One region of the Fodinicola feengrottensis genome, then DNA from elsewhere that is predicted to be linked to it. Evidence: riboswitches for the same ligand, from Rfam matches in the RefSeq annotation. Region 1 holds a riboswitch; the other holds the start of a gene.
The links. Region 1 has a riboswitch for FMN ahead of ABD301_RS18425 (riboflavin synthase). Riboswitches for the same ligand answer to the same signal wherever they lie in the genome.

Region 1 (9,568 bases):
TGGCCAGGCGTTCATGCCGGAGCTGCTGGCCAAGGTGCGTACGATCCGGCAGGCCATCGACCTGGACGACCTGTCGATCCGGTTGGAGGTGGACGGTGGTATCAACGCGGACACCATCCAAGCCGCTGCCGAGGCCGGTGCGGACACCTTCGTGGCCGGGTCCGCCGTGTTCGGCGCCGCCGATCCCGCCGAAGCCGTCCGCCGCCTCCGCGCCCTGGCCATCGGCCAGAAGTAGCTCCTTAAGGAGCCGGATGGGGACATCGGCTGGCTCGCCCTTGACACTCCTCCTGACCCCGACATAGCTTGCGGAAATCGATTTCCGTCGGGAGGCTGGGCATGAGCGAGGACCAGGAAAGCGGTGCCGAGCTGTCGCGTCGGCAGTTCCTGCGGCGTACGGCTGTCGCGGGAGCGGTGGTGACAGTGGGCCTGGGCGCGTCGCTGCCGGTGGCCGCGGCCGCCGCGGTTCCCCAAGACACTCCCAGCACGTTCTTCTCGACGGTTTCCATTGAGGAATCCGGCACATACGCGGCACCGGGCAGCGATGGTGATCTATGGGCCAACTGCTGGGCCGACGATGACAGTACGTACGCGGCGAATGGCGACGGCCGCGGATTCAGTGACCAGCCGTTCAAAGACATTGTGATGAACCGGATCGACGGCACTCCGGAATCCGGACTGTCCGGCGTGAAACTGGCCGAGGCCGACCAGATCGGCACTGTCTGGGGCGATCCCACCCAGTACAATCGCAAGCCGACCGGCATGGTCTGTGTCGACGGAGTTCTTTACGTCGCCGTACAGGATCTCAAATCCGGCGCGAACGCATTCGACGACGTACCGAATGCCAGCATTTCCCGGTCCGACGATCATGGGCGTACGTGGCAGAAGACCAGCCAGCCGATGTTTACCGACCACCGGTTCACCACCATCTTCTTTCTGGACTTTGGCAAGGATTCCCGGAACGCCGGTTATGCCCTCGGGCCGCTGGACGCTGGATTCGTCTACGCGTACGGGCTGGACTGGAACTGGCGGGACTCGAACACCAACACGGTGCCGGACCCGGTCGACGTGTATCTCGCCCGGGTGCCGCGGCACGCGGTCCAGCAGCGGTCGCAATGGGAGTTCTTCACTGGCACCAGAAACCACCGGCCGACCTGGAGCCGGAAAATCCAGGACAAGGTCGCGGTGCTGCACGACCCGACCCGCCGCTTCACCCAGCCTTTGCCGGGAAAATCCGGTGATCTGACGGTGATCTCACAGGGTGGGGTGCTCTACAACCGGCCGCTCGATCGCTATATCTACACCTCGTGGACCGATCCGACTTTCGAGTTCTATGAGTCGCCCACACCGTGGGGACCGTGGAAACGCTTCCTCTCGCACGATTTCGGGTTGGTCGAGTGGTACGAGATGGGGGACAGGACCCACACGCCGAAAAATGGCGGGTATGCGACCACTATCCCGTCGAAGTACGTGAGTCATGATGGCCAGTTGATGTGGGTGCAGAGCAACTGGTGGAAGGCGCCGGTGCCCACTCCGGAAGCCAACTACAATTTCAACCTCCGTCGGCTGCGCGTCACCCCGTACCGGCCGACGATCCCGGTAAACCATCCGAACTCGCACGACAACCTTGCCCGCAGCGGTGCCGACGTGACGCCGATCCAGGTGTCGGCGCATTACGCGCACAGTAGCTACTACAACGACGGCGACCGTACGAGAAGTGAGGACAGTTACGACGGCGCGGTGAAGTCGCTCGATTTCTGGGGCTACGCTTTTTCCCGCTCCTACCGGATGAATCGCCTGGTCTACACGACCGGCACGATGTTCCCGGACGGTGGCTGGTTCGCGAGCGGCCCACGCGTACAAGTACGGCAGAATTTCGACTGGGTGGACGTCCGACACCTGCGAATCACCCCGGACTATCCGCATTCTTCCAGCGCTGGCGCCAACGTCCCGTACACGATCAGCTTCGAGACGACCTGGGGCGACGGCGTACGCGTCGTCGGCCAGCCCGGTGGCGCCAGCACCTTCACGTCCATTGCCGAACTAGAGGTCTATCTCGACAACTGACCACCGCACAGCCGGTCGTCGAATTATGCCGTGGCGCAGATCGCCGGACCCCATTGGCTGTAGCTGCCGTTGCTGTTGTGGATCCAGAAAACCGCGCAGGTGTAGCCCCACGTGGCGTTCTGGGTGAGGTCGACGCCGACCGGAAACGACATCTCCTGCGTGTTGAACTGGCTGTTGGGGTGGTCGTGGTCCCAGAACTGCCAGTGACCATAGAGCGAACTACCGCTGGGGGAGCTGTTGGGGCGAGCCTTCGTGTAGTAGTAGTGGCCATCCCAGAAATTCGAGATGCCGATGTGGGCGTTACTCGCCGACCCCATCGGACGCGCGACATTCGCATTCGCGGGAGAAGCCATCAGAAGCACGCCGGCAATGGCGACGAAGATGCCGACGACTGTCCACAGGGGACGATTCCTCTTGTCAATCATGTGATCGCTCCTATCGAGCACGCGAATCCACGTACGAATGAGACCTGGTGTGTGGATTAGTACGCGATCGTGCCGGAGCGGTCAAGAGATGACGTCGAAGATAGGACTGAACTGGAAGAAGTCGTCATTGCGAAGTAGCGAATGAAAGCGGATGTCTTACATCCGCGACGGCGGGAATGCGCGGAACGATGACTTTTGTCAGATCACACTGAACACGTTTGTCAAAGTCAGGACAGCTTTGAGGTCGTGTAGAGGGCGGCAGCTGTCATTCCCGAAAGCGTGATGTGCGCGGTTCCGTCGCTGGCGACCGAAATCGTACGGCCGGTGCACGCATGGGTGGTCAGGTTGAAGTCGCCCGAAAGCACGTCGCAGTACGTGCCGGCGGCGAGGCCGGTGTGCAGGGTTTGGTCCAGGCCGCCGGATTCGCGGTTGACGGCCACAAATCCGAGGGAACCGCGGCTGAAGGCGATCTGCTGGTTGCCGTTGTCCCATTTGTTGTCCACCGACCAGGCGCCAGTGGTGGCGGCCCGGAAGCCGAACATGTTGGCGATGTTGCCCCACCGGTGGTCGCAGACCCAGGGCTGGATATTCGTACAGCCGCTCGGATAACTGGTGTCGCCGGCCGTGTACGGGCCGATGGTCATGCCGTTGCTGGCGGTCGGTGGGCCAGCGTCTCGGTTGGACCAGTTGAAGTCCGAAGTGATCAGCGGGTTTCCGTACGGCCACGCCAAAGTGAGCACCTGGGCGAGGTTGTAGAGCGAGCCGTCCTTGTAGTTGAGTGCGCTGCCGTCGCGTTCGGTGTCATGGTCGTCGACGAACGGCACGGCGTCGGAGCTGCCGAGCAGACCCCAGTTGTTCCAGCTCTGCTCCGGATGCATCAGGGTGGAAAGCCGGCCGGACCGGAAAACTCCGGTGATGTCCTGGCCGTACCTGAATTCCGTCACATTGCCGATGCCGGTGTATTCGTCGCGGGAAATAGCCTCGCCGCCGTAGTCGATGACCTCCTGGTAAATGTACGGGTGGTATTTCGAGTCGACCCGGCCGATGATCGCGGCCAAGTCGGTGGCGGCCATGTGCTTGGCCGCGTCGACGCGGAATCCACCAACTCCCAACGAAAGCAGGTCGTTGAGATAAGCGCCCTCGGTCTGTCGTACGTAATCAGACCCGGTGTTCAGGTCCGCGAGCTCGACCAGCTCGCAGTTCTGCACGTTCGACCGGTCCTGGTAGTTGGTCACCTGACAGGTCGGCTGATGAAAGTCCTGCGGGCCGTAGAACGGGTAGTGGTATTTCGTGTACGCGGTGCCGTCGATGCTGGTGCCGTCGGTGCCGGTCATGTGATTCAGGACCACGTCCACGATCACCGTGACGCCGGCGGCTTTGCAGGTGCTGACCATCGCGGCGAACTGCGCGCGATTCCCGCTGCGGCTGTCCAGCCGGTAGCTGACCGGCTGGTAGACCTCCCACCACGGATCGCCGGCGACCCGGGCGTGTTCCTGCGGCGGCGTCACCTGCACGGCCCAGACGCCCTTCGGGCCGAGGAAATTCGTGCATTCCTTGCCGACATCGTTCCAGGGCCACTGAAACAGCTGCACGATCCCGGCTCGCGGCCCGCTGTAGGCGGGCGTCGCGGCCGCGGCCGGTTGGGCCGCGGCGAGCAGGATCAGAAGCGAAGCGGCAAGCAGAGCACGCACCTTCATGGCAGGCATCGTGTCCCGTCCTCGCGCCGACCGCAAGGCTTCTGAGCGTCCCGGCCGAAAGTCAGCCCGCGTCGACCGCGGCGAGGATGGCGGCCGGCTCGCTGCGGGTGGTGTAGTTCGGGTGCACGTCGATCCAGCGGATGACTCCCGAGGCGTCCACGAAAACCGTGGTCGGCATCGGGATGCCAGCGGTGCCGTCCGCGTTGACGGCCGTCACGTCGAGGCCGAGGGCGCCTTGCGCGCCACGGGCCTCCTCGGACGGCGCGGTGAGGATGCCGAGCGGGCCGGCGAGCTGGTTTCCCGGGTCGGACAGCACCGTGAAGGTCAGCTCGTTGGTCTCCTGCATGGACAACGAGCCGTCTGGCTTCTGCGGGCTGATGGCGACCAGTTCGACGCCGCGCGCGGACAACTCCGGGACGAGTTGCTGCTCGTACGCGCGGAGGGCGATGTTGCAGTACGGACACCAGGCACCGCGGTAGAAGACGACGACCGCGGGCTTCCCGCCGCGCGCCTTCTCCAGCGTGGTGGCCGTGCCGTGGGCGTCCAGGAGGTCGCCGTCGGGCATGGCCGCCCCGGAAGCGGGCACCCCGGACGGGACACCGGCCGTGTCGAGCACGGCCTGCTCGGCCCCGAAGACGGCCAGGATTTCGGCGGGCGCCTGGCCGGCCATGCCCTCCTGGAGACGGGTTACCTGCTCAGCGATGCTGGTCACGAGAGAACCTCTCGACGAAGTATGGAGTGAATGCTCCACAAGCTAGCCACCTATTTTTGGAATGTCAACTCCAAAACTTCCGTCTCTCTGTCGAGGCCCGAGGCCCGAGGCCCGAGGTCGGCGCCGTCAACGCTCAGGCCTCGACACGTGTCCCGTGGATCAGTAAAGGAAGTTGCTGCCGCCGACGGTGGCGCTCCAGCCGTGCCAGGTGCCGTCGTACGTCTGCTGGTAGATGCCGCCGGTCCCGCCTACGGCAAATACGTCGTAGCGGCCACCGTGATAGGTGATGCCCAGCGTGCCGTGCACGACCCCGTTGAGGTTCTGCCAGCTTCCCCAGCCGTCGGTGTTATGGATGAGTTGGTAGAGCGTGCCGTCGTTGTTGATGGCGAAAATGTGATAGTTGCCGTCGATGTATAGTGCGTTCACGCCACCGGTCAAATTGGACCCGCTGACAGAGTGCCATCCACTCCACGTCCCGTCTTCCGCGGTACGCTGCTGAAGTACGCCATCCGAGCCAGCGGCGAACACGTCATAGCGGTTGTCGTGATAGGTAATTCCAGGCACGCCTTTGAGATTGCCGCCGAGGTTCTGCCAATCTCCCCAGCCGTCCGCGGTATGGATGAGTTGGTAGAGCGTGCCATCGTTGTTAATCGCGAAAACGTGGTATGCGCCGTTGACATACAGCGCTTCCACTCCGCCGGTCAGATTGGATCCACCGATCTTCGTCCAGCCGTGCCAGCTGCCGTCATAAATCTGCTGGTACAGAGCACCTCCGCCGCCAATGGCGAACACGTCATAACGGCCATCGTGATAGGTCACGCCCGGTGTGCCATGCACCGTGCCACCGAGGTTTTGGAAGGCACCCCAACCATCATCGGTGTGAATCCGCTGATAGAGGGTGCCGTCCTTGTTGATCGCGAAAACGTGATACGCGCCCGCCGCGTCATAGACCGCGGAGATACCGGGAAGGTATCCGGGAGCAGTCGATTGCAGCCGACCCACCGCCGCTCGCGCCTCGTCGAGAAACTGCCGGTAGGCACCATTGTTGTATGTCGTCCACGGCTGCCAAGTGCTGCCCTGCCCGGAAATGTCCCAAGCGGCGCCGGCGTTGCACTGCGCATCGAGCAAGCAGTCCACTGTGTACGGTGGAATGTGGACGCTGTTGATCTGCCAGAGTCCCCGGTCGACCGAGCCGTCGGAGTTCCGCGGCGAGACCGCACTGGGATCGCATCCGGACTCGGCCAGTGCGACCGCGACCGCGGTGACCAGAGAGTCGTCGCGAAACCCGGCGTTATAGCCGACCTGGGCGCATAAATCCGAGCCTACCGCCGCCGACGCCGCGGGCGAGGTGGCCACGAGACCCGCGATCGTCAAGACCGCGACGGCAATCAGCGCTGCGGCGCGTCTCAGTCTGTGGTAGGAGTATTTCGTCATCTCGACCCTTTCCGGATCAGTAGAAGTCGCTGCCGCCAACGGTGGCGCCCCAGCCGTGCCAGGTGCCGTCGTACGTCTGCTGGTAAATGGCTCCGGTGCCGCCGACCGCGAAGACGTCGTAACGTCCGCCGTGATATGTGATGCCGGGCGTACCGTGCACGGTCCCGTCCAGGTTCTGCCAGCTTCCCCAGCCGTCGGAGTTGTGAATGATCTGGTAAAGGGTGCCGTCGTTATTGATCGCGAAGACGTGGTACGCGCCATCGACGTACAACGCCTCGACATTGGTCAGGTTCGAGCCGCCGATCCTGTTCCAGTCATGCCAGGTGCCGTCGTACGTTTTCTGGTAAAGAACACCCTCCCCGCCGGCCGCGAAAACGTCGTACCGGCCGTCGTGGTACGTCACGCCGGGCACGCCGCTGACGCCGCTGCCCAGGTTTTGCCAGTCGCCCCAGCCGTCGGCGTTGTGGATGAGCTGGTAAAGCGTGCCGTCATTGTTGATCGCGAAAATGTGGTAGACGCCGTTGACGTAGAGGGCCTGGACGCCGCCCACTAGATTGGATCCGCCGATTTTCGTCCAGCCGTGCCAGGTTCCGTCGTAGATTTGCTGGTAAAGGGCGCCACCGCCGCCAATGGCGAAGACGTCGTACCGGCCGTCGTGGTAGGTCACGCCTGGCGTGCCGTGCACTGTGCCGCCAAGGTTCTGGAAAGCGCCCCACCCATCGGCGGTGTGAATCCGCTGATAGAGCGTTCCGTCCTTGTTGATCGAGAAAACGTGGTACGCGCCAGCGGCGTCATAGACGGCGGACACCCCAGGGTCGTCGACGACATTGACATACCGATAGGCCACGTAGTTCCCGGTCGGCTCGAATCCCACCTTGGCCTGGCTGAATGTTTCGTGCGTGTGGTGTTCTGGCGGAGCGGACCCGTCGAGTCCGCCGAAGTTGAAATAGGAGAAATGCACGTGGTCGGATTCCCACGCCTCAAAGAGGAACGCGTGTCCGTCGATGGTGTCGTTCAGCAGGTCGCCTGGCCGCAGTCCGCTCTTGTCCGCGCCCCGGCCGCTGACCTCGACGAATCGCGACGGGTCAGCGGCGAAATCGGTTGTGTTGTCGTCGGAATTCAGGTGCCAGGCCATGTCGACGAATCCTGAGCAGTCCGTACGATACTTGCGCGTCTGACCCGCGTCGAAGACCGATCCGTTGGGGTCGTACGCCGGCGCCCGGCGCATCCAGTCGTCGGCCCGGGCGATCAGCTCCGACCTGGTGATCTTCCCGCCAATTCCGGATGCCGCGAAGGCTGGTGTCGCAGCACCGGCGAAGCCGAAGCTCGCCAGCAAAGTCGTGGTCGCGATCAGCGCGCCTGACCACCGACGCAGAGCTGGCCGTATACTTTCACTCATGTAACTTTCCTTTTTTTGGGCCGGAAACACCGGCGTCCTACCGGCGGACCTTCCAGAGCATGACGAAGGAGTCAGCGCTGGCCAACGGTTTTCGGCCACGGCCGAAAACGCCACACACGTGCGTTCCCTCTGCTTCGGAGGCCTTCGCCGTCGGACGTGAGGCCGGTGGTGCTGATGTGGCCAACGTGGCGGAAGGCCGTTTGCGCGCAGGACGGGCGTGTTGCCGGTCTTGGCGAACAGAAGGCCCCCCAGTCCGCTGTGCGCGGATCCTGCCCCTTCGCGGTGATCGCGGATGTGGGGCAGGTCACCTAGGCGACGGACTCGACGATCACGTGCGACAATCGCAGGCGTAACAGCAGTACGCGCTCCGGGGTCGGTGTAATTCCGAACCGGCGGTTAAAGTCCGCGACCCGTCCGCAGCCAGCGGCCGGTTGACTCGGTGAAATTCCGGGACCGACGGTTAAAGTCCGGATGGGAGGATGCGCGCGCCGCCGATGGGCGTACGGAAACGTGCTCCTGTGGGCGTCGCTCCAAGGCACCTGCCTGACGCAACCCCGGTGACCATCGTCTGACCGGGAGGCAGGATGTTCACTGGCATCGTGGAAGAGCTCGGCTCCGTCGTGAGCTGGGAAAACCTGGGTACGGCGGGGCAGCTGACGCTGCATGGCCCGACCGTGTCCGCGGACGCGAAACACGGCGACTCGATCGCCGTCAACGGCGTCTGCCTGACCGTCATCCGTACGGACGGTGAGCATTTCACCGTCGACGTGATGGCCGAAACCCTCGACCGCTCGTCCATGGGCGGCGTCCAGCCCAGCGACCAGGTCAACCTGGAACGGGCCGTACGCGCCAGCGACCGGCTCGGCGGGCACATCGTCCAAGGCCACGTCGACGACACCGGCGAGCTGCTCAGCCGGCAGTCGGACGAGCACTGGGACGTGCTCAGATTCTCCGTACCCCGCCGATCTGCCAGGTATCTGGCCGAAAAAGGCTCAGTGGCTGTGGACGGCGTCTCGCTGACAGTGACCGCGGTCGGCGACGACTGGTTCGAGGTCAGCCTGATCCCGACCACCCTCGGCCTGACCACGCTCGGCAAGAAGGAACCCGGCCAGTTGGTCAACATCGAGGTCGACGTGATCGCGAAATACGTGGAACGGTTGGTGAGTACGCGATGATTGAGCCAGGGACAACGCCCTTTAACAGCATCGAAGACGCGATCGCGGACATCAAGGCGGGCAAGGCCGTCGTGGTGGTCGACGACGAGGATCGCGAGAACGAGGGCGACATCATCTTCGCCGCCGAAATGGCGACGCCGGAACTGGTCGGTTTCACCGTTCGCTATTCATCCGGCGTGATCTGCGCGCCGGTTACTGGTGACGAGGCGGACCGGCTCGAACTTCCGCCGATGTACCACACAAACCAGGACCGGAAGGGCACCGCTTACACGGTGTCGGTCGACGCAAGAAACGGCGTCGACACCGGCATTTCGGCCGCCGATCGGGCGCACACGTTGCGTACGATCGCGGCTCCGGCGACGGTCGCCGCCGATCTCACCCGGCCCGGACACATCTTTCCGTTGCGAGCCAAGGATGGTGGGGTGCTGCGTCGGCCCGGCCACACCGAGGCTTCGGTGGATCTGTGCCAGCTCGCCGGCCTGCGGCCAGCCGCGGCCTGCTGTGAGGTCGTGAACGACGACGGTTCGATGGCGCGGTTGCCGCAGCTTGTCGAGTTCTGCAAGGAACACGACCTCTGCCTGATCACCATCGCCGATCTGATCGCTTACCGGCGGCGGTCGGAAAAGCAGGTGGAGCAGGTGGTCGACACTCGGATTCCCACC
Region 2 (9,568 bases), on a different contig from region 1:
AGCCCGAGCCCTCTGACCAGCGGGTACGCGACTGGATGAGCGCCGAACTGGACGCGCCGCTCCGCGGCCGTCACAGCCGGATCACCACGATCCCGAGGCTCACCCCGCCGGCCAGACCGACCAACGCGACCAGGTCGCCGGGCCCGCAGCGGCCCAGTTCTCGAGCCTTGACCAGTTGGAAAGGCAGGCTCGCGGACGCGAGATTTCCGTGCTCAGGCAGGGTAATCACCAGCCGATCGGTCGGCACCCCGGTACGCCGGCAGATCTCCGCCAAATACGGCATCGACACCTGATGGACACCAATAACGGCGAAATCGTCCCAGCTCAGGCCGAGCCGGTCCAACGTCCCATCCAGGATTTCCGGCCCCAGGGACAGAAAAGCGGCCTTCATCCGGGCGCCGTCCATCGCGAAGTACGAGAACTCCACGTCCCGCGGGTGCGCGGATCCGCCGGACGGCAGCGTACCCACCTCCCACTGGCTGGAGTCGGCGCTGAAACCGCAGCCCAGCACGCCTTCGCCGGCCGCCCCAGCGGTCAGCAGCATCGCCGACCCCGCGTCGGACAGGGTGTAGCCGGGGAAGGTACGCACGAAACTGGCCAGGTCGGGCACGCTCCAGCGGACCGCCCGGGACGGCGCCTCACCGCCAGCGACGAGGACGGTCTGATAGCGGCCGGTGGCGATCAGCGCGTCCGCCACCTCGATGCCGTTCAGCATGCTGTTGCAGGCGTTCTTCACATCCATCACCGGACATCGCAGCTCCAGCTTGGCCGCCACGATGTGCGCGGTCGCCGGCTCCACCATGTCCTGGCTCGCGGACGCGAACAGCAACAAGTCGACTTCGGCCACGCTCGTACCCGTCTCGGCCAGCAACTTGCGCGCTGCCGCGACGGCGAGGTCCGAGGCCTGCTCATGGTCGCCCATCACATGGCGCGACTCGATCCCGGTCAGCCGCTTGATCAGCCCTTCCGGCGGCCCGAAAGTGCCGCTCGCTGCCCGGATCCGCCGCTCGGTCTCGGCGGTGGTCAGCCGCCGCTCCGCCAGCTGCACCGCAGTGCCGGCCAGATGTGCGCCCATCGCCGCCCCGCCTTCGCCGCTCGTCGTGCGGCGAGCGTATTCATCAAGGCCGCATCATCGCGTGCGTACAACTACTCACGCATGTCGGGGCTGTGGTTTTAATCGCTGCGTACGCCCGGGAATAGTGCGACACTCGCAGGCGCTAGATCGACACGTAAGAGTTCGTGCGCTCCGGGGTCGGTGTAAATCCGAACCGGCGGTGACAGTCCGCGAGCCGCTGCCAGCCAGGTAGTGGTTGATCCGGTGGAATTCCGGGACCGACGGTGAAAGTCCGGATGGGAGGCAGCGCACGCGCGACGGTGCTGCCGTACGCGCGCACGCCTTCCGCTGTCCCCGTGGCGTTTTTGTCGCGAAGGAGCGGGACGTGCACATCTTGTTGACGACCGGGTTGACGGTCTTCGGCCAGTTCATCTCGTGGGCCGAGCTGATCGGCCAGATCTGCGCGCTCACTGTCGTGCTGCTGGCCCAGCGCCGGACTTTGTGGACCTGGCCCGTACAAATCGCCGCGACCGTCCTGCTGGTCGCCGTCTACGCGTCCGCGCATCTGGGCGGCCTCGCCGCCCGCAACGTGCTGATCCTGCTGATCTCGATTTACGGCTGGTGGGCTTGGCAACACAACCGTGACGCCGTTTACGGGATAGCCGTACGCCGATCGACCTGGCCCGAACGCGGCCTGCTCGCCGGCATCATGGTGTTCGGCACTCTGGGTTTCGCCTGGTTGCTCAACGCTTTGAACGCTTCCTGGGCGCCGCTGCCGGACGCGTGGATCTTCGTTGGTACGGCCGTTGCCTTCTTCGCCCAGGGCCGTGGCCTGGTCGAGTTCTGGCTGGTCTGGCTGCTGGTCGACGCGGTGGGCGTTCCCCTGCAAATCACCGGCCACCTCTACTTCTCGGCCGCGATATACGTCGTCTTCGCCGCCCTGGTCATCTACGGCTGGATCGGCTGGGCCCGCTCCGCCCGCGTCCAACGTGAGGCCCCACAGGCCATTAGCGAGGCGCCGGCGCGGTAGAGGCGCGTACGACGAGTTCGGGTTCAAAGAGCATCGCGTCGGTCGGCACCACCTCGGCGTCGATCTGCCGCAGCAACAGGTCGACGGCCGCATGCGCCATCGCCACGATGGGCTGCCGGACAGTGGTCAGCGGCGGATCGGTGTAGGCCATCAGCCCGGAGTCGTCGAAGCCGACAACCGACACTTCCCGCGGGACCTCTCGGCCAAGCTTTCGGGCGGCTCGTACAGCTCCCATCGCCAGCACGTCGTTGCCGCAGATCACGCCGGTCGCACCTGCCGCGATGAGTGGGAGCGCCCCGCTGTGTCCCTCCTCGATCGTGAACCCCGCGTGCGCCACCAGCTCCGGACTGCCGCCGAGGGCGCGGTACGCGGCCAGTTTGCGAGCCGACGGCATGTGCTCACGCGGGCCTAGAACGGCACCGATGCGGCGGTGTCCCAGGTGGGTCAGGTGGCTGTACGCCTGGCCGACCGCGTGTTCTTCGTCCGTACACACACTCGGAACGTCAAAACCCGGGACGGCTGCGTTGATCAACACGGTCGGCAGGCTTCGCGCTCGTAACAGCGCGTAGTGCCCCTTCGATGCCGTCGCGTACTGGTAGAGGCCGCTCGCGAACAGCACACCCGAAACCTGTTGCTCAATCAGCAACTCGACGAAGTCGGCCTCGTTGACGCCGTCAACCGTACGTGGACACAGGACCGCGGTGATTCCCCGTTTGGCCAACGCACCGGCGACGGCTTCGGCGAAGCTCGCATAAATCGGGTTCTGCATGTCCGGCAGCACGACGCCGACCAGCCGCGCGGTCTCCCCACGCAGCTTGGCCGGACGCTCGTACCCGAGGACGTCCAGGGCGGTGAGGACCGCGGCGCGGGTGGCGTCGGAGATGCCCGGCTTGCCGTTGAGCGCCCGGGACACGGTGGCCTGGCTGACCCCGAGATGCTCGGCCACATCGGCCAGTTTCCTTGCCACCGTCCGATGGTAGACAGGCACCGGGTCAGCCCGTCCACAACCACGCCGCCGCGTCGCTGGGCAACCGGCCGCCGACCAGGTCCGCGCTGCTGACCAGGACCGTGCGGTGCGGTGGCAGCTCGATCGGGTCCGCGGACAGGTTGACCACGCAGGCGAAGTCGCCGGGCCGGCCGAAGGCGAGTACGTCCTCGCCGGTGTCCAGCCAGCTCATCGGCCCGTCGCCGAGCCCAGCCTGCGCCTGCCTGATCGCCAGCGCCCGCTGGTAGAGGCGCAGGATCGAGGCCGGATCGGGGCGCTGCGCGGCGACCGAGCGGGCCGCCCAGCCGGGAGGCGGTGGCAGCCACGGCTGCGCCGCCCCGAAGCCGTACGCGGGGCCGCCGGCGGACCATGGCAACGGTACGCGGCAGCCGTCGCGGCCCGGGTCGGTGCACCCGCTACGTACGTACATCGGGTCCTGGCGGACCGCGTCCGGCAGCGTCTCGACCTCCGGTAGGCCGAGTTCTTCGCCCTGGTACACATAAACTGAGCCCGGCAATGCGAGCGTCAGCAACGCCGCCGCGCGGGCCCTGCGCAACCCGGTGGCCTCATCAGAGGGGCTGAGATGACGGGCCTGTCGCATAGCGTGGTCGAACCCGGTGTCCGTACGCCCATAACGGGTGACCGTGCGGGTCACGTCGTGGTTGCACAGGACCCACGTACTCGGGGCGTCGACCCGAGCGTGCGATGCAAGCGTGTTTTCGATGCAGGCTCGCAACATCTTCGGATCCCATGGACAGCCGAGAAAGTCGAAGTTGAACGCCGCGTGCAACTCGTCCGCGCGCAGGTAGTTCGCGAATCTTTCGCTGTCAGCGAGCCACACCTCGCCGATCAGCGCCCGGGGTTCTGGATAGCCGTCGGCGATCCGCCGCCATTCCCGGTAGATGTCGTGGATGTCCTCGCGATCGACGTACGGATGCGGGTCGGGCGGCGTGGCCGGGTCGAAGTCGGTCAGCTCGGGATCCTTGGCGCACATCGCCGCGGAGTCGATGCGGATGCCGTCGACACCGCGGTCGAACCAGAACCGGAGGATGTCCGCGAACTCCGTTCGCACCTGCGGGTGCCGCCAGTTCAGGTCGGGCTGCGCAGGCGCGAACAGGTGCAAATACCACTCGCCGTCGGCGGCCCGGGTCCAGGCCCTGCCACCGAAAACCGAGTTCCAGTTGTTCGGTGGCCGCTCGCCGTTTTCGCCGCGTCCGGGCCGGAACCAGAAGAGCTCCCTGGCCGCCGAGCCGGGACCCTCGGCGAGTGCCCGCTGGAACCAGGCATGCTGATCCGAGCAGTGGTTGGGAACGATGTCAATGATGACCCGGATGCCGGCCCGGTGAACCTCACCGATGAGCTGCTCGGCCGCGGCCAGGGTCCCAAAAGCCGGGTCAATGTCCCGATAGTCGGCCACGTCGTAGCCGGCATCCGCCATCGGAGAGGGGAACCAGGGGCTCAGCCAGATCGCGTCGATCCCCAGCTCCCGCAGATACCAGAGCCGGTCCCGGATGCCCGCGAGATCACCGACACCATCGTCGTTCCCGTCCGCGAAAGAGCGCGGATAAATCTGATAGATGGCGGCATGACGCCACCAGTCGCGGGTGCTGTCGTGCGGCACTGGTGCCTGCTTTCGTTGGTCAGAAGCCACTGTTGCCAGCGCCGCGGATGAGGGTGTAGCCGGTCAGGTTGTTGAGCCCGCCACTGGCCGCGCCGGTGACCGTCACATAGGACACGGTGGCGCTGCCGGCGGCGTTGAGCTCGATACCGTACGTACCGGCGCCGTTGACCGCCACGTGGTCGAGACTGAGATTGCTGATGGTCTTTTGGAAGCTGAGCAGGATCCCCTGGTAGCGACTGTCCACAATAGACAGGTCTTTGACCAGAACCGGCGCGGTGATGTCCGCGGTGTCGGCGTAAATCCACAGGGCACCGAGCTGGGCCGCCCAGTTCGGCTCGTATCCACCGGTACGCGTCAGGGTGTTGCGCTGGACGGAGGTCGTACCGCTGAAAGGAACCGGGCCGAACCGGGTGCTGATCGCGATACCGGCACTCGCGTTCACCGTGTCCGAGAGCAGACAGTCCTCGACCCGGTTTCCATCGCCGCCATAAATTCCGACGGTGTTCGCCAGCAGCGGCAGGGTGGCGGTGTCGTATGTGTAGGCACTGTTGGTGACCGCGGATCCTTCGGAGAACATCGCCAACGCGTCGTCACCGGTGTTGCGGGTGACACTCTGATCCACCCTGATGTTGCTGACATTCGCGTGAATGTTCACTCCGTCGGCGAAGGTGTCCCGGATCCGTACGCCGGCCGCGTAAAACCCGCTGGTGCCCGAGTCGATCCACATACCGACCTTGACATGTTCTATCCAGACGTTGAAAACCAGCGAGCCAGCGCCGAAGGTCCCATCGAGCGCGCTGTCGAAATTCTGGTCGTCGCGATAGCGTACGTCCCCAGCGAAGGTGAAATCGGCGAGCTGTACATTTCCGCCGGTGCCGTAGAAACCGCCTTTCCCGTTTGTTCCTCGCAGTGTCGAGTACCACGGGCCGGCGCCGCGAATGCTGACGCCCGATACGTTAAAGCGGCTGGTCGTGATGAAGGTTCCGGCCGGAATCCACACACCCTTGCCCTGCGACTGGGCGGCCGAGATGGCCGAGTTGATCGCCGAAGTGTCGTCACCGGAGTCGTTGGCGACCGCGCCGTACGAGGTGATCGAAAGGTAGTTCGCCGGCATCGCGAGGGCCGCCGCGACCTGTTCGGTGTCGATGAGATCGATCGCGTAGTAGGAGGCTGTGGAACTGGCGTCCTTTTGCAGCTTCAGGACCGTACCGGCTGGCCAGCTGCCAATCTGAGCCCGAATTTCGTCGTAGAAATGGTGACCCGAGCCGCCGGCCGGATCGTTGTTGTACGGATAGGCGCCGTAGACCCAACTGTACGTCGAGCTCAGGCTCAGGTCCTGAATTTTGTTTCCGTTGGCGTAAAGCGCGAGTGGGGCGGTGATGCCAGTACCAGCCGCGTTATCCGGAATGGCATAGCGCAACACTATCGAGTTCGTCGGTTTGGTGAGAGTGAACTGCACGTACTGACCGGTGCTGCTGAGCTGGACGGCACGCCGGCCAGAGGACTCCGAGGCAAGGGTGAGATAGGTACGGTCCGGTCCGATGACCGAGGCGTTTGTGCTGCCGGACTCGGCTTCGTACTCGGTGTATGGCACGGTCGCGCCGCGATTGGCCAGCGCCGCTGACCCGGCGACGGTGACGTTGTCGAGCGAGACATTGCCGCTGTCGCCCGAATCGTACTGATAGCCGATCAGGTTGAGACCGGCTCGCAAGGACACGTTTTGGTCGACAGTCAGCCAACCACTGCCAGCAGGCAGGGACAGCTGGCCGGTTTTGAGGCCGTTGAGATAGACACTGAGCGTCTTGGTGGCACCGGTGCCGTTCGCAAAACGCAGGGTCGCGGTGTACGCGCCGGCCGCCGGCGCGTTCACGGTTTCGATCGCCCGTGCGCCGACCCCGGTAAAACCGGTGACATACCCGGTTCCGGTGAATCCGCCGGTGGTTGCCGCGACCGACGGTCCCCCAGAGACAAAAGCGGTCTCCAGGTCGTACGTCGGGCCCGTGCCAGGTGGAGTGGTCGGGGTGACAGTGAGATTGTCCAGGTTGACATTTCCCGAGTCGGTGCTGTCGAATTTGTACGCGATCGTGTTATTGCCGCCGTTGAGGGAGACCGACTCGGTTTCGGTGCCCCAGGTGTTCCAATCCCCCGGCGAGGACAGGCTGATCTGCTGCTGTTTTGTGCCGTTCACATAAAGCGAGAGCGTCATGTTCACGCCGGTGCCGTTCGCGTACCGGAGTGCCACCGAGGCCATCGAGGCGGATGACGAACTGACGGCGAAACTGGTGGTGGCGTTGCCTTTGTTCGTATCGGTGTAGCCACCGACGAAACCGCTGCCGGTGTAGCCGGTGTGGTCGGTGGCCACGGCCGCACCGCCGGACAGGCTGGCCGATTCGGCTTCGTACGTGGTGGTGGCAGCTGCCGCCGCGGATGGCTGGACTGCGCCCGCAAGGGCGACGACAGCCGCCAAGCCGGCGACGAGCAGAGCTGGAGTTGAGCGATGGGGCTTCATTGCTGACTCCTTGCCTGTGATGGGACGGTTTTTATCCCTTGAGCGCGCCGGCCGACAGTCCGCTGAGAATGCTGCGCTGGAAGATCAGGAAGACGACGATCAGCGGGATACTGGCGAGCGCGAGACCGGCGAACATCTCGTTCTGGGTGACATAGCTGGCAAACGAGAGCCGGCTGAGCGCGACGCTGATGGTCTGCGACTGAGGATCCTGCAGCACCAGCAGCGGCCAGAGGAAATCCTTCCAGGACGCGATGATCGCAAAAATCGAGACCACCGCGAGAACCGGCCGGGAAAGCGGCAGGACGATGTTCCAGAGCATCCGGAACCGGCCGGCGCCGTCGATACTGGCCGAGTCCAGCAGGTCGTTGGGGATCTGGTCGAAAAAACGTTTGAGAATGTAGACGTTGAAGGCATTCGCGGCTGCCGGCAGCCACAGCGCCCATGGCGTGTTGAGCAGGTTCACGCCGATGATCGGCACGTTGGCGACCGTCAGGTACGCCGGCACCAGCAGGGCTGCCGCCGGCAGCATCAACGACGCGAGCATGGCAGCGAGAATCACGTTTCCGAACAACGGACGCAGCTTGGACAACGCGTACGCCGCCGCCACGTCGACGGTCAACTGGATCAGCCAGCCGCCGACCGCGTAGAGGGCGGTGTTCAGCATGAAGTGACCGATCTCCAGTTTTTGCCACGCGACGAGGAAAGTCTCAAAATGCCACTCATGCGGGATCAGGGTCGGGGTGGGCTGGGCCAGTTCGACCGGTGTCTTGACCGCGCTGACGAACATCCAGTAAAGCGGGAACACAAAAATCAGCACGAATAGAATCGCCATTCCGGCAAAACCGAGGCGATAGACCAGTTTTCCGTGACGTCGGCGCAGGTCGGCGTCAGAGATCAGCGTACGGGCGGTCGTACTCATATCGGGCTCCTTACTCCGGCCGACTCGTCAGGCGCAGGTAGAGGGCGGAGAATCCGGCCAGTACGAGGAAAAGCAGCACGCTCATCGCGGCCGCCATGCCGAAGTCGTTGTTGACCGTGAAGGCGTACCGGTAGATCAGGATCATCACGGTGATGGTGGCCGGATTGGTCGTGCCGGTGAGCTGGTACGGCTCGATGAAGACCTGCATGGTGGAAACGATCTGCAGGAGCAGCAGGACAAGTAGCACAAACCGCATCTGCGGGATCGTCACGTGCCTGATCCGCTGCCAGATCGACGCACCATCGAGCTCGACGGCGTCGTAAAGCTCGGCGGGAATATTCGCCAAGCCCGCCAGGTACATGATCGTGGCACCACCCATGTTGGACCACGTGGAGACCAGGACCAGGCAGATCATCGCCATTCGCGGCGACTGGGTCCAGCCCCCGGGCGGCAGGTGCACGAACGAGAGAATCGCGTTGAACAGACCCGATCCCGGGTCGTAGAAATATCTCCAGAGCAGCACGCTGACAATGGGCGGGAGCATCGCCGGCAGGTAGACGGCGATCCGGAAGAGCCCCTTGGCGTGCCGGAACTCGTTGATGACCAGGGCCACCACAAAAGGCACCGCATAGCCGAACAGCAAGGCGAGGCCGGTGAACTCCAGCGTGTTGATCCACGCCGTGGCGAACAGCGGGTCGGCCAGGACGGCCCGATAGTTGTCCAGGCCGACCCAGCTGGGAGCGGTCACGAAATTGTCCTGCTGAAAGCTCAGAACAATGCCTTTGACCAGCGGATACCAGGAGAACAAAGCAAAGCACAGCAGGCCGGCGGCGAGGAAGACGTACGCCTGCGCGTTGTCGGCGAGCTTGCGACGCAGCCGCGTACGGTTGCGAACGGAACCGCGCGGAACGGTCGTCATGCGAGCTGTCACCGGTTTCTCAACGATGTCCGGTGCCTGTAACACCATTTCGACCTCCTCTGCACTGCCGGCCGCCGGTCACTTGACGGTGGCGAGAATCTGGTTGACCTGCGTTTCGGCGGTATTCAGAAGTTGGGTGATGTCCGCATTCGGATCGGTGAGCACCTTCTGCATCGCGGTGTCGAGCACGGCGTAGACCTGCTGCGCATCTGGCGGTTCCAGCCGGAGGGTCACGGTGGCGTTGCCGGCCACAAAGGGCGCGAAGTTCTGGGTTGGCACAGTGGCGTACTTTTTGGTGGCGTCCAGGAGTTTACGTTCGGACGCTCCGGTCCAGATGTTCGGTTCAGGCAGCCCGACCGGCCGCCCCTTCGCAGCCGCTTTCTGGTTGTCCGAAGCGATGCGGTCCGGGTTTACCGTCTTGAAACTCAGCCAGGCGAGGCCAGCCTTGATCTGCGCAGGACTGAGGCCCGCCTTGAACATGTAGCCATCACCACCGCCGAGGGTGGCCTGACCGCCGGGAATGGAACCCAA

Region 2: it holds a riboswitch for FMN, as region 1 does, so the genes downstream of both, ABD301_RS07950 (nicotinamide mononucleotide transporter family protein) here and ABD301_RS18425 (riboflavin synthase) in region 1, are expected to answer to the same signal.

The regions. Positions count from the first base shown of each region.
Region 1 covers NZ_BAAANY010000012.1:48,497-58,064, reverse strand. The annotation lists gene rpe (ribulose-phosphate 3-epimerase) at 1-235, shown strand, start outside; gene ABD301_RS18455 (DUF4185 domain-containing protein) at 337-2,064, shown strand; gene ABD301_RS18450 (hypothetical protein) at 2,088-2,489, opposite strand; gene ABD301_RS18445 (alpha-amylase) at 2,717-4,186, opposite strand; gene ABD301_RS18440 (peroxiredoxin-like family protein) at 4,248-4,898, opposite strand; gene ABD301_RS18435 (DUF8189 domain-containing protein) at 5,058-6,272, opposite strand; gene ABD301_RS18430 (DUF8189 domain-containing protein) at 6,349-7,731, opposite strand; FMN riboswitch at 8,090-8,218, shown strand; gene ABD301_RS18425 (riboflavin synthase) at 8,316-8,906, shown strand; gene ABD301_RS18420 (bifunctional 3,4-dihydroxy-2-butanone-4-phosphate synthase/GTP cyclohydrolase II) at 8,903-9,568, shown strand, end outside.
Region 2 covers NZ_BAAANY010000005.1:374,673-384,240, forward strand. The annotation lists gene ABD301_RS07940 (cytochrome P450) at 1-74, opposite strand, end outside; gene ABD301_RS07945 (3-oxoacyl-ACP synthase III family protein) at 71-1,075, opposite strand; FMN riboswitch at 1,238-1,368, shown strand; gene ABD301_RS07950 (nicotinamide mononucleotide transporter family protein) at 1,440-2,084, shown strand; gene ABD301_RS07955 (LacI family DNA-binding transcriptional regulator) at 2,062-3,051, opposite strand; gene ABD301_RS07960 (glycoside hydrolase family 13 protein) at 3,077-4,690, opposite strand; gene ABD301_RS07965 (CBM35 domain-containing protein) at 4,710-7,199, opposite strand; gene ABD301_RS07970 (carbohydrate ABC transporter permease) at 7,231-8,118, opposite strand; gene ABD301_RS07975 (carbohydrate ABC transporter permease) at 8,129-9,085, opposite strand; gene ABD301_RS07980 (ABC transporter substrate-binding protein) at 9,116-9,568, opposite strand, start outside.